Regions from separate parts of the Bacillus cereus group sp. MYBK79-1 genome, predicted to be linked through region 3. Evidence: predicted binding sites of a transcription regulator. Region 3 holds the regulator's gene; each other region holds the start of a gene.

Region 1 (4,722 bases), on a different contig from region 3:
ATCGGCACTAAAATTTCCATTTTCAATATTTGTAATAACGAGCATAGGGATGGTTTTGCCTTGTGTTGCAATATTAGCGATTTTAGCTGTTTCAGTTGGTTCTTTTAGCGTACCATCTCTTTTTGCCTCGAAACTGAAATAAGCTAAGTATGTTAAAAATGGATTAATAGCACGCGTAGCATTAACTAAACTTTCTTTAATAGGTATAGTTGAAGGTTGTAAATAAGCGATGGATTCTACCGCTCGTTTTGTCCCTTTCGGTATATATAATTGCTGTCCGACATGGAGAATGGATTTTAAAGATAAGTTATTCACTTTAGCTAAGCTAGCGAGAGGAACGTTATATGTTTGAGAAATTCGATAGAGGCTATCGCCAGGCTGTACATAATAATTATTTCCTTTCGTATTCACGATTAGTGCCTGACCAACAACGAGTGTTTCCGCTGGATTTAGTCCATTGTCCTTTACTATTTCGTCAGGTGTTGATCCGTATTTTGATGCCAAGCTATATACGCTATCACCGCTACGAACAGTTACAATTTGAATCATATGCTTGCTCCTTTCAGTAAAAGATTCACTGTTTTTATTTTATTTTTGATTCCGCTGTATTATGATTAAATGTATGCAAGGTAGCAGAAGTGAAAGAAGGCGAGTACATATGTTTGTAGCAGAACATGAAGTTGAAATCCGTTATGCGGAAACAGATCAAATGGGTGTTGTTTACCATTCAAACTATTTAGTGTGGCTGGAACTAGGCCGTACGAAACTTATACAAGATTTAGGGTTTTCATATGTTGAAATGGAGAAAGAGGGAATTATTTCTCCTGTGTTAGATTTGCAAATTTCATATCGTAAAGCGATGCGTTACGGAGAAAAAGCGATTGTAAAAACATGGGTTGATACAGTGAGTCCACTTCGCGTTGTATATGGATATGAAATTTATAATGGTGATGGAGAACTTTGTATTACTGCAAGTACGACGAATATTTGTGCGAAAAAAGAAGGATTTCGCCCTGTATCATTTAAAAAGTTATATCCAGAGTGGTATGCGAAATATGAGGAAATTAAGAAAAAATAAAAAAGCGTGGCAGAAGCCACGTTTTTTTATTTTTCATAATTAAATTGCGGGAAATCATCACCGTCGTTAAATGTAACAGATAAATTATGTCCATCGAAGAACCACTCATCATCGCCTTCAATAAAGAAGTTAATACCTTCTTCTTGAGTTTGAACAGCAGGATGTGCAGGATCATCTTTACGAATACCTAAAGAAAGTCCTTTTTGCACAGTACTGCAACCGCCGTATTGTACGAAAAGGCGTAGTGTTTCACCCAATTGTAAGTTTAATTCGTTTTTATACCATTGTGCTGCTTCTTTTGTTACGGAAAGATTCATGTATAGTTCCTCCAAATTATGTTGCTTTTTCTTTAGTATAAAAAATAACGCAAAAAGACGCTATTAATATGCTTCACGTTTTCTTTTTGCGTTATGTGGGTTACGATCTTATTTTTGCTTTTTTGAAAAGTTTGCTTTCGGTTCAGTTTTATTTATAATTCGTCCGATATTTGCACGGTGTTTATAAATAACCATACCTGCTAATAAACACATCGCAATAATGAAGATTTTATCCCCGCTAACAATGGATGCAATAACAGCAACGACGGCTGTTACCATAGAAGAAAGTGATACGTATCTTGTTGTAAATAAAAGGCTGAAAAAGACAACAGCTAATATTGCAAAAACAACTGGAGAGTAGCATAATAGCACGCCAGCAGAAGTTGCAACAGCTTTACCACCACGGAATTTTGCGAAAATCGGATATACATGTCCAAGAACAGCTGCTAATCCGAACCATAGTGGGTGTACATCTAATCCGAAAATAATCGGTAGACTTGTTGCTAATGTACCTTTTAAAATGTCAGCAATTGTAACGATAAAACCTGCTTTTTTCCCTAGTGTGCGGAATGTGTTTGTTCCGCCTAGATTACCGCTTCCGTGCTCACGAATATCGATTCCGTAGCCGATTTTTCCAACGACTAGTGCGAATGGAATCGAGCCAAGTAAGTAGGCAACGATAAATAAAAGATATGTAGTAACCATAAGTTCAGTCTCCTTTATTCAAATGTGTTGATAAAGGGTAAAAAGAGTTTTTCCCGTATATTGTACCATACATTTGTAAAGAGCACATTTCTTTTTTGTAAATGAAAAATTCATTATTTCGTGAAAAAAATTTCACAGGAATGTTACATTTCTCACAGAAACACCAAGACTATATGTAGTAACATTTTAATCACAAGACAACAACATATTGGTGGAGGGTTATAAATGTTACAACGAAATGTACGTGGAGAAGAATTAATGAGAGTGTTTGAGACGATTGTCCACGGTAGTGAACAAGATTTAATGCAAGAAAATGCAAATGTAGATGGCCGCTCTCCGATGGGAGTAATGGGAACGTTCGCATCAGAGGGTGCGAAATATTATGCAGTTGAAAATTTATTGTCAGATCAAGTGAAAAAAGCGATAGATCAAAATATATTATATCCACATGACTTAGATTTTTATGCGACAGGAACGACGACTTGTTCGCAAATTCCGTTAGCGCAAATGCTTGCGAACGGTTTTCATACCGGACATGGGCATATGAGACAACCGCAGGATATTAAAAGTGCATTGGCTCTTTCGTCTATTATTTTTCAGGCGAATCAAAATATGCAGCACGGTGGTCAATCATTTGCACTCTTTGATATTGATTTAGCTCCATATGTGAGAAAAACAGTAGCGAGACATAAGAAACGATTACAGTCATATCCGCTTACGAAAGAACAAATAGAAGAATTTGCATGGAAAGAAACAGAAAATGATACGTATCAGGCGTGTGAAGCTTTCGTTCATAATTCAAATAGTATGCACAGTAGGGGCGGGGGACAAGTACCGTTTATTTCTATTAATTATGGAACAGACACATCAAAAGAGGGACGGTTATTAGTTAGACAACTTTTAAAAGCGACACAAGCTGGTCTTGGTAAAGGAGAAACACCAATTTTTCCGATTCAAATTTTTAAAATGAAAAAAGGTGTGAACTTTGAAGAATGTGATCCGAACTATGATTTATTTGAATTAGCGTTAGAGACAACGGCTGAACGATTATTCCCTAACTTTTCATTTTTAGATGCGCCATTTAATGCAGTGCATTATGACGGACGACCGGAAAGTGAAGTATGTTATATGGGATGTCGTACCCGTGTCATGTCTAACATACATGGAGAAGAAACAGCGATTGGGAGAGGCAATTTATCATTTACGTCTATCAACTTAGTGAAATTAGCGTTAATTAGTGGTTCAAAGGAAGCATTTTTTGAAGCGTTAAATTATTACTTAGATTTAGGGATTAAGCAATTATTAGAGAGATTTGAGTATCAATGTACGAAGCGAGCAAGAGATTTTCGATTTTTATATTCACAAGGTGTATGGCGCGGTGGAGAGAAGTTACAGCCTGAAGATTCTGTAGCATCCATTTTAAAGCAAGGGACGTTAAGTCTTGGTTTTATCGGTCTTGCGGAGTGCTTAGTAGCTTTAACAGGAAAGCATCATGGAGAAGATGAAGAATCATGGAAACTGGGGTATGAAATCATTTCCTTTATGAGAGATAGAATGGATAAAGCAACGGAAGAACATGAACTGAATTTCTCAGTCATTGCAACTCCTGCAGAAGGGTTATCAGGGAAGTTTGTGAAAAAAGATAGGGAAGAATTTGGTGTGATTACCGGTATAACGAACCATAATTATTATACGAATTCATTCCATATCCCAGTTTACTATAGCATTCAAGCGATAAATAAAATTCGTTTAGAAGGACCTTTCCATGCTCTATGTAACGGGGGACATATTACGTATATTGAGCTAGACGGAGCAGCTATGCATAACAAACTGGCGTTAAAACAAATTGTACGAGCGATGGCAGATCATGGCGTTGGATACGGTTCAATTAATCATCCTGTTGACCGTTGTAAGTGCTGCAGTTATCACGGAGTTATTGGAAATGAATGCCCAAGTTGCGGAAATGAAGACGAAGCTAATATAGAAAGAATTCGCCGTATAACAGGATATCTTGTAGGAGATATGTCGAAGTGGAATAGTGCGAAACGTAGTGAAGAGATGGATCGGGTGAAGCATAAATGAAAGTGATGAACATCATTCATGATAGTGTTGTAGACGGGGAAGGGTTGCGGACAGTCGTGTTTTTTGCGGGCTGTCCGCATCGTTGTTTCGGTTGCCATAATCCGAAATCGTGGAATATTTGTAATGGAACTGAAATGACAGTAGAAGAAATTGTGAAAGAGATTGCAAGTAATCCATTAACTGATGTAACATTTTCAGGTGGAGATCCATTTTTTCAAGCTGCTGATGTGAAAAAAGTAGCAAAAGCCGTGAAAGACTTGAAAAAAAATCTATGGATGTATACAGGTTATACGTTAGAAGAGATACAGAGTTCTCAAAATAATGATATGATAGAGTTGTTACATTATGGGGATGTTTTAGTCGATGGAAGATTTGAAATCGAGAAAAAAGATTTAACACTTCCATTTCGCGGAAGCTCCAATCAACGTATTATTCGATTGAAAGAGTAAAAAGGCGGGATAGATGATATGAATAAAACAGTATTACTTGTTGAAGATGAAAGAAGACTACGTGAAATCGTAAGTGATTATTTTCGTAATG
Region 2 (4,722 bases), on a different contig from region 3:
GCTTATCCTCAGATAAATCGATTATCCCTTTAAACTCAAATTTATTCTCACCATATAAATTCCAGGCTGCTTGTAAATGTTTACTATGATGCCGATTAGCATTTAATTGATTTCTATGAGTTTTAAATCGTACTTTAAAATTATTAGAACTGCCAATATAAAACTTCCTATTTTCCTTATTAATTATCAAATAAATTCCACAATTCATGGAATCTCGCCTCCGGTGAATATAAGATTCCACTTCACCCAAATAGCATTTCTTTCAAGCTTGGCACGGTATTACCTGCTATCCACATACATGGACCGTAGGCTCTCTTAGTCAGCTTCTTCGCGGGTTCTTTTTCTTTTACCCCTTATTCAACTGATACCGTTAGCCGCTAATGCGACACCCTATTGGTTAGGTTCACAAGGTTTTCTCATACACATTACTGTATAGAGGGACTACCAATTAATCCAAGAATTCAATAATATCCCAATGGAAAATGTTTAAGTATACTGCACCGGCACCTTTTCGTTGGCCAAGCTGATTCGCATATGAAAACGAATCTTCAAGTAATTTCATAACAGGTACTACACCACTTGCAGCATTATCGATACCTTTAATTTGCTCACCACGTGCGCGTAGCTTAGATAAGTTTAAGGCTACTCCACCGCCGATTTTCGATAATTGCATTGCAGTATTAATGTTAAAGCCGATTGAATTTAAGCTATCGTCCATCTCTAACAAGAAACAAGACACCATTTCTCCTCTTCTGCTTCTTCCCGCATTTAAAAAGGTTGGTGTCGCTGGTTGGTAGTTTTGTTTTACAATCATGCTTGCGAATTGTTTTGCCTTCGCAACATCACCGCGTCCTAAGTATAATGACACAATTGCTACACGATCTTCATAGCTTTCTAAGTATTGTTTTTGATCATTTGTTTTTAACGCATAATCTTTGTAGAACTTAGATGCTGCCATATAAGATTGGAACTCGAAGTTTTCACCATAAGCGATGTTATATACCTCTTCTACTTCCTCCAAGTTATACTCGTCCAGAACGTTGTAATAGTAATCATGTTCTTTCATATACTCCATTCGCTCTGCCACGCTATTAAAAGGAACGGTATTCTCTCTAGCTTCTTCCATAAAGACTTCTAATGCCTCTTTATCTTTATGAAGCTGATAAAAACCGTCCTGCATTTGCGTGATTTCATTATTCAGTTCAATGTGTCGCAATCTCCCGCACCCTTTCCTTAAAATATTCTACATCGTTATTTGTTCCTGATAACTCAAATTTTGATACAATAGGCACTTCATATTTAGCAGAAATTTTGTCAGCACTTGCACCGAACATGTCTCCCCAGTTACGATTGCCGCTTGCAGATACGCCTTTTAATTTTTCATTATTGCGCTCTAAAAAGTCTAAAACACGTTCTGGTACATTGCCAAAACCTGTTGTATACGTAATAAGAATAAATTCTTCATCTATTACTAGATCTTCATTGATTTGAACGGCCGGCATATTTAATTTGTGAATGAAACGCTTCACGTTTCCTGTCATAGAATCATATGCAACTAACATTTCCGACCCTCCCTTTTCAATCTATACTCTCTGTATGTTGTTTCTTGATTTCTCTATATATTGTATTACGTTTCAAAATAAGACACAAGATATATGTATAAATTCTTTCTTTTTTTAACTTTTACTTTTCGACAAGACCGTCGTTTTTTTTCAATACAATGACTATGAAACAACATTCTAAAACTCATGTCAATAAAGTGCTTTTCAAAAAAGTTGTCAACGAATTTAACCTTATTTTAAAAAAAGTTAACAATATATTTTGTCATAAAACGGCAAATGCTGGAGGAATATATTTCTCCAGCATCACGCAAAAAAGAACAGACATGAAACGATAATCTGTTCTAAAAAACGATTACATTTATCAATTTACTTTATTAAATATTATACATATACTTTCAGTTCGCGTTACATACTAAAAGATAACTATTATAGAAAAAGATTATTATTATGGAAATTTAACTTATTTATGAATAGATTATGCAGAGTGCTCAATACGCAAAATATCTTTTACAAATATATGATGTGGATTTTCATCTTTATCAATCATTGTACATACAGGAGCTTCTTCATCAAAGTACACAATCATTCCTTCTACGTACTGATATGTATGTTGAACCTGTACAGTTACTTTAATTTCTACAGCCTCTTCATATGCTCTTTTTATTTTCTGAAGCATTTTTGCCGAACACTTTCGTTTCTCTGGATACATGACCATCCCCATAAACCTATTGCCAGCTCTATCTTTCCACATATAATCCCAATGCGGTAATATGCCTTGCTTAAAATCGCCCATAATTCTCCTCCCCTATATTCTTCTAGTTACGAACGTGGCGTTTCTGAATATGTATAAATTACCTGTCCGCCGCGCTGCGCGTTCCCAATAATATGTTTAAAATCTTCACGCCCTACTACAACTTTCCTAAACGTATAAAATACATCTTTCGTTGCAACATACTCCTTTATTTCACCATTTTTAAGCTGGTCTAAAATTGTATTTGCTAATTGTTCATCCATGTATTTCACCTCTATGCAATATTTTATTTTATCGTATATTCTATAGGTCAACAACTGTAAAATTATCCAGGTGCTATACCTTCATTTCATTTTCATTATTCGCAAACGATATCACTTTACTATATGTCCACTAAATATCATATACTAACATAGCTACTTCTCTATATCAAACATTTCGACATTCAATTATGCAAAGTTCCATACCACTATGCTACAATATATAAATAGAACTAGGAGGGATACTATGATTCGGAAAGCAAAAAAGACAGATGCGATGGCAATTGCGCCTTTATTGTATAACGCTCTGCACGAAATTGCTGAAAAAATCACAGGTAGCACAGTTGAGACAGAAGTATTACTAGGACTTGAAACATGGTTCTCAAAAGAGAGAAATCGACTGAGCTATGAAAACTGTTTTGTATATGAGCAAGACGGAGTTGCAGTTGGAGTTATTGTCGCTTATCACGGTAGTGAAGCAACAACGCTTGATGCACCAATTGTACATCACTTAAGAGAATTACATAAAGATGAATCGATTACGTTAGAAAAAGAAGCTGAGCTTGATGAATATTACATTGATACATTATCAGTTTCAAGTGCATATGGCGGAAAAGGAATCGGTTCTAAATTAATTGAAGCTGCTGAAATCCATGCAACTGAAAAGGAGCATGAAAAAATCGCATTACTTGTTAATTTAGAAAACAAACGTGCCTATTCACTATACGAAAAACTAGGTTATAAAAAAGATCAAATCGTTATGCTCGTAGGCGAACCTTATGCACATCTCGTAAAACCATTAAACATCAAAATTTCTATATCTTAAAAAGAAAGCACACGATTTATATAAATCGTGTGCTTTTATGTTAAATTCGTATTCAATACATTTCCATTCATCGCTTCGTGGAACGTATATGTTGTACATCCCCATGGCTCTCTGTGCAAAATAGGCGTACCAGACCATCCCATCGCTCTCAGTTCCGCACCAATCATTACATTCACATAATTATGTCCTACAAGAGCAATACTTCCATGTACGAGAGCGTAACGGTGTAATAAGTAAGCGGCTTGCTTTGCCCTCTCCCTTACTTCCTTATAAGACTCAACATTTTTATGGTAACCAAGTATCCACACTGTTCGTCCGATAAACATCCATATGTTAGGTTTACACTTCAACCATTTTGGAGCATAAAAACTCGTCGGAACTTCAGCTTCCCTAAAAAGGGAATTTTGCATAAAAGATAAAGAATCCATTAATTCAGCTGCTGACTGTATAGCACACCTTTGATCACTCGTTACAATCAATTTTGCTGCTTCAATCGCTTCCATTGTTTCCATTGGTATAGGTGCTTTTTCTGTTATAGTATGTAAGTCATATCCTTTCATCCATTCCTGAAAGGATGTAACCGTCATTGGTTCTATAGTACGATCTAAGCGACCATGACGAATAAAAGAAATCTTCATTCTTTCCACTCTCCATTCATCACTTACGAACTCTATTATGTACTATTTTTACATATCATACCACGCAAAAAAAGAAAGTTATACACCTTTACATATCCCCGCCACTCTCATATGTGCCCCTAGCATGTATACCATCCATCCCATCAAAATATGTAGTCGTTTCATGATGACGAATCTTTTTTAAATTTATATAAGAAAATACAAATAAAGTTAACGCTATAGCACTCCCCACAAACTCAAACATCATTTTACCGCCTCTAATTTCTCCCACTTTAGTAGGTTATTGTAATATTCATTATACCCATATATAAATATATTTACATTTAAACCGTTCTTTTCTTCGAATAACTTGGCGTTCTTGCATATTTTCTTACAAAAAGTGAATATTTTTCGAATTTTTACTTTGGAAACATTTACAAAATGGACAATATGGTTCAAAATAAGAAGAAATAAAAAAAACCAAAATTATTCTTTTTTGGGAAAACTGTAACAAGGAGAGTTGCTTATGCAGATCGCAGAAACTGGAGATATCATTGAATTTAAAGGTGGAATGCAAGGCCGTGTTCAAAAAGTAAATCAAAACTCCGTTATTGTAGATATAACAATTATGGAAAATTTTAGAGAACTAGATATGGAACCTCTTACAGTTGTAAGTCATAAAAACTATACTGTCATTAATCAAAAT
Region 3 (4,722 bases):
TTGCAGCATGTTTTTACACGAACCTAGATCCGGACAATCCGCACAACCTACACTTTGTCCAATATATTCGTATAGCTTCACAAGGCTGCGCTCAATCATAGAAGTTGTTACTTCACCTTGATGTTCGTCTATAAATTCTTTCACACGCGGATGTGCCATTACTTCCGCCTTTAATACTTCATATCTATTTTTAAAATTTTTATTTTCCATTAACTTTGCAAATGAATTTTGAATATGCTCCATTTTCTCACCTCAAAGAGCGTTCATTCTCTTCTATTAATCACGCTTATATTTTTTTAACACTTCTTCTAGTCGTTTTCGTTCATCATCTAACGTACTTGCATCTTTTTTCTTACTTACATCTTTCTTCACTGTTTCTTTCTCTTGTTCTTTCGGCTCTTCTTTCAGCCAACCTGGTACCATTTCTTGTCGTACCGTTTTCTTCGACGTACGGCCTTTTTTCTTCGTCTCAGCCCATTCTTGATATTGACGATTTTCTTCTTTCGCTAACGCCATTGCTTCAGCTACTGTACCGACCTTTTTACGTGCCCAATGCCCAGCAATTTTCTCCACATACGTTTTCGCAAGTTTCATATCTGAGCGTAGCATAACGTAATAAATAAGTACATTCACAACACCTGGTGTTAATTTTTGATTAATCATTACATCTTCAACGATTTGCAAGTCAGCCTTTGTCGCCTCTGCACCACCAGAGATTTCTTTCAATAGTTGTTTTGGTGAGATTTCCTCTAACTGTTTTATTAACATCTCTTCTTGCGTAGAAGGCTCTTTCCCTTTCATCATACGTGCAGCGTGAGGCTGTACTCTTTCACTTAATACAGGTAACGCTTGACCGTTTTCAAACTGATACCAATCACGTGCTCCTTTTCTAAGCCTTTCGATATCAATTGTCTGCATCTCTGTCACCGTACCAAGAACGATATTTTGCATCGATAACACATCTACATCGTACACGTAAGCAAGTGTAATGACACATTCTCGCACTTGATCTGTAATCGCCTTTTTAGGAACAAGAGCGGACAAGCCATCTACAAATAAGGAGAAATCAAAGAAATCATTCCAAACTTTCGGAGCGTCTCCCTTCTCGTTACTTGGCATAGCTGTCGTTTTTGGAATACGAAGATCTTCTTGCGCATGCTCAAGCTGTCCTGGATTAAACGAACCAAACACATCATTGAAAGAACGCGTAACATTTTCATAAGAATCAAAATCAAATTCTTCTTCTAAGAAATATTGCTTTACTTGATTATATTTTGTCCGACTCAATCGATTGTATAAAAAGATGCTTAACACAATATCATCAAAAAACTGCTTCGGAGATAAAGGTGGTTGCAATTCGTATATAAACATTCGAACATCTTTTTCTTTCTTAATATATACCTTCAAAAGCCCAATTGCCTCTAACTTTACTCGTTCTTCATATATTTCGGGAAGCTGCATTTGCATGGTCACCATAAGGGAATGATGTGTATTCTCTTTTCCAAACACACGATCTTGCTCTAACTCTCCCCATAGCGTCATGTACAAGCTAAAAGCTCTACTACCTATTAACGGCTGATACAACATCGTTAACACTTTTCGGTCATAATTATGCAGTAACCCTTTCGCACTTACTTTATAACGATCAATTGGCAATAGCTCCATCCATGACTGTTTTTCCATTCTTGCTTTTCCTTTCTCTCATCCAATCTATCCTCTACTTCATTCGTTCTATCTTCATTATATAATTTCTTAGCGAAAAAGAGCTATTAGCTTTCGCTTCTAGCTCTCTTATCTTATTACTTACTGTATGTAAAGAGAATAAAATACAACTTCTACTCTCTTTCTTTTTGCAGTATATCTTTTAATTCTTCAATAAATACATTTAAATCTTTAAATTGGCGATATACAGAAGCAAAACGCACGTAAGCAACATCATCAATATCACGCAGTTCTTCCATAACAATTTCACCAATCATATCACTTTTCACTTCTGATATACCTAAATTACGAAGTTCACGTTCCACACTTTGAGTTACTTCTTCTAATTGTCTTAAAGATACTGGTCTTTTTTCGCACGCTTTAATTAAGCCGCGCAAAATCTTTTCTTTATTAAACTCTTCTCGTGTGCCTTCTTTTTTTACAACGATAAGAGGTGACTCCTCTACTCTTTCAAATGTCGTAAAGCGACTTAAACAACTTTCACACTCTCTCCTTCTTCGAATAGAGCGTCCCTCGTCTACCGGACGCGAATCTAACACTCTTGTACCATTATGAGAACAGGATGGACAACGCAATATATTCACTCCTTTACACTATACTCTTTATTTTTTCTCTACTTACTTCATCTGACAATATATATACAATATTATATAACTCATTCTAACTCTCTTACCACTTTAAGTTTAAGCACATTATTTTATCATCTCGTTTTCAAAAATAAGATGGTAGATGAGGTGCTAACTTATTCGTAAGAGCTCAATTTATTTACCTAACGAGTACGTTATATTTTTCCTTTTTTATAAACTAAAAAAGAGGTGCATTATACACCTCTTTACATTTTAAATCAATTATGTTCTTTTTTAAAGAGCTTTTGTTTCTCTCTGCTTAATTTCGAAGCTACCAGTGCCTCGAGGAAGCTCGATGCTCTCACGCGTTTTCGCGTTTAAACCTTCTGCAATATATTCTGCAGCAACATTTGGATCAATACGATCCCCACAAGTATAAACATCGATACTTGCGTAACCGTGCTCCGGAAAGCTATGAATTGTTAAATGTGATTCCGAGATAATTACTACTCCACTTACACCTTGTGGTGCAAATTTATGGAAAGCAACCTCACGCACTTCAGCACCAGCTCTCAGTGCTGCATCCACAAATAATTGTTCAATATACGGCATGTCATTAAGCTTGTCGAAATCGCAATCCCAAAGTTCAGCGATCACGTGACGACCCATCGTATCCATAGTATCCATTCTACAGTTCCCCCTTGTAAATTTATTCTAACTGTTCGAATTGAAAACTAATTTGCAATTTGGCTTGCTCCACTACCACGGGGGAAAGTTAGTCCAGAGAGGTCCTAACCCTTTAAGTAGTGACTACGTACCTCAGCTCTTAAGTTTACGAGTGTTAGTATACTTTGTTTATTTTCATTTTGCAACAACAGTTTTTTCGATTTTCTGTCATATTTTCCTCTTTACTTTTCCCTAAAAAAAATAAATGATTCACAAATACAGTAATCACAACGTTTCGTGGTATGTCCACTTCCAAAAATATACTCCTATAATTTTTTTCCTTTTCAGAAAAAAATAAAAAAAAGAGGGCAAATATTTACTTGCCCTCTCCGTTATTTACTTAAATATGTTGCACTTTTTTTTGCTTCGCTAATTCGTCAACAACTAACGTTACAAGATCTACAACACGACGAGAGTAGCCCCACTCATTATCATACCAAGCAAGTACTTTCACTTTACGATCACCCATTACCATTGTAGATAAACCATCAATAATAGCTGAGTGTGTATTTGTATTAAAATCAATAGATACTAAAGGCTCTTCGCTGAATTCTACAATACCTTTTAATGAACCGTTTGCAACCGTTTTGAATGCTTCATTAATAGCTTCAACTGTCACATCACGTTTTACATCTACTACTAAGTCAACAAGAGACACGTTTGGCGTTGGTACACGAAGTGCCATACCATGAAGTTTTCCGTTTAAGTGCGGAAGAACTTTTGCTAGCGCTTTCGCAGCACCTGTCGTTGTCGGAATGATTGATTGTCCGCAAGCACGCGCTCTTCTTAAATCTTTATGTGGGTTATCAATATTTTTTTGGTCATTTGTATAAGCATGAACAGTCGTCATTAAACCGTTTTCAATTCCAAACTGCTCATCTAACACCTTAACAACAGGCGCTAAACAGTTTGTTGTGCAAGATGCATTTGAAATAACAGTATGTTTTGTAATATCTAACTCGCCTTCGTTCACACCAACTACAATTGTTACATCTTCATTTTTACCAGGCGCTGTTAAAATAACTTTTTTCGCTCCAGCTTCAACATGAAGAATTGCTTTTTCTTTTGAATTAAATTTACCAGTTGCTTCAATTACAACTTCAACACCTAGATCTGTCCAAGGCAATTCCTTTGGATCGCGGTTGTTTAAAAGGCGAATCATTTTCCCATCAACTAATAAGTGATCTTCAAATGCTTCTACTGTTCCGTCAAACTTGCCGTGAACTGTATCATATTTAATTAAATGTGCTAACGTTTCAGATGGATAGCTTGCATTGATTGCTACAATTTCGAATGCGCTTTCTTTTATTGCCTGACGAAATACCATTCTCCCAATACGTCCAAATCCATTAATTGCCACACGAGTCATAATATGTTGTCCCCCTTGAATGCGTTATACTATTTATCTCCAATCCCAATAATAGTATAACACAAAAAGGAGGTATGTCACTAAGCATTTTCATTAATTTCACAATTTTTTAGTCAATAATGTTCCAATTCTTTAAAATAACCTGCAATTGTGTTTTCGTTCCCATAATTGTGCCATCATTATTTATCACTTCATCTGCATGTTTCACTTTTTCTTCTAACGGCATTTGAGATTGAATACGCGCTGTTGCTTCTTCTTCTGAAAAATTATTTCGTTTCATTAAACGCTCTAATTGCGTATGCGGCTTAACTGCTACAACTAAAACGCGGTCAACGAGAC

Evidence for each region. The regulator NrdR, encoded in region 3, represses ribonucleotide reductase genes. The targets are predictions, from matches to a motif close to AACACNATATATNGTGTT.
Region 1: a site for NrdR is predicted at 2,266-2,283, ahead of ACTFOB_RS09745 (anaerobic ribonucleoside triphosphate reductase). Genes of this name have one in related genera too.
Region 2: a site for NrdR is predicted at 1,612-1,629, ahead of nrdI (class Ib ribonucleoside-diphosphate reductase assembly flavoprotein NrdI). Genes of this name have one in related genera too.

The regions. Positions count from the first base shown of each region.
Region 1 covers NZ_JBQAEO010000004.1:205,978-210,699, reverse strand. The annotation lists gene ACTFOB_RS09765 (glycosyl hydrolase family 18 protein) at 1-549, opposite strand, end outside; gene ACTFOB_RS09760 (acyl-CoA thioesterase) at 659-1,078, shown strand; gene ACTFOB_RS09755 (HesB/YadR/YfhF family protein) at 1,105-1,395, opposite strand; gene plsY (glycerol-3-phosphate 1-O-acyltransferase PlsY) at 1,504-2,100, opposite strand; gene ACTFOB_RS09745 (anaerobic ribonucleoside triphosphate reductase) at 2,326-4,182, shown strand; gene nrdG (anaerobic ribonucleoside-triphosphate reductase activating protein) at 4,179-4,631, shown strand; gene ACTFOB_RS09735 (response regulator transcription factor) at 4,650-4,722, shown strand, end outside.
Region 2 covers NZ_JBQAEO010000014.1:28,089-32,810, forward strand. The annotation lists gene ACTFOB_RS19935 (group I intron GIY-YIG endonuclease) at 1-208, opposite strand, end outside; partial or broken gene ACTFOB_RS19940 (ribonucleotide reductase N-terminal alpha domain-containing protein) at 452-1,216, opposite strand; gene nrdI (class Ib ribonucleoside-diphosphate reductase assembly flavoprotein NrdI) at 1,203-1,562, opposite strand; gene ACTFOB_RS19950 (hypothetical protein) at 2,038-2,355, opposite strand; gene ACTFOB_RS19955 (hypothetical protein) at 2,382-2,576, opposite strand; gene ACTFOB_RS19960 (GNAT family N-acetyltransferase) at 2,821-3,399, shown strand; gene ACTFOB_RS19965 (histidine phosphatase family protein) at 3,435-4,037, opposite strand; gene ACTFOB_RS19970 (hypothetical protein) at 4,126-4,308, opposite strand; gene ACTFOB_RS19975 (YkvS family protein) at 4,543-4,722, shown strand, end outside.
Region 3 covers NZ_JBQAEO010000002.1:201,804-206,525, forward strand. The annotation lists gene dnaI (primosomal protein DnaI) at 1-243, opposite strand, end outside; gene ACTFOB_RS05740 (replication initiation and membrane attachment family protein) at 277-1,683, opposite strand; gene nrdR (transcriptional regulator NrdR) at 1,836-2,297, opposite strand; gene speD (adenosylmethionine decarboxylase) at 2,583-2,966, opposite strand; gene ACTFOB_RS05755 (glyceraldehyde-3-phosphate dehydrogenase) at 3,355-4,383, opposite strand; gene coaE (dephospho-CoA kinase) at 4,493-4,722, opposite strand, start outside.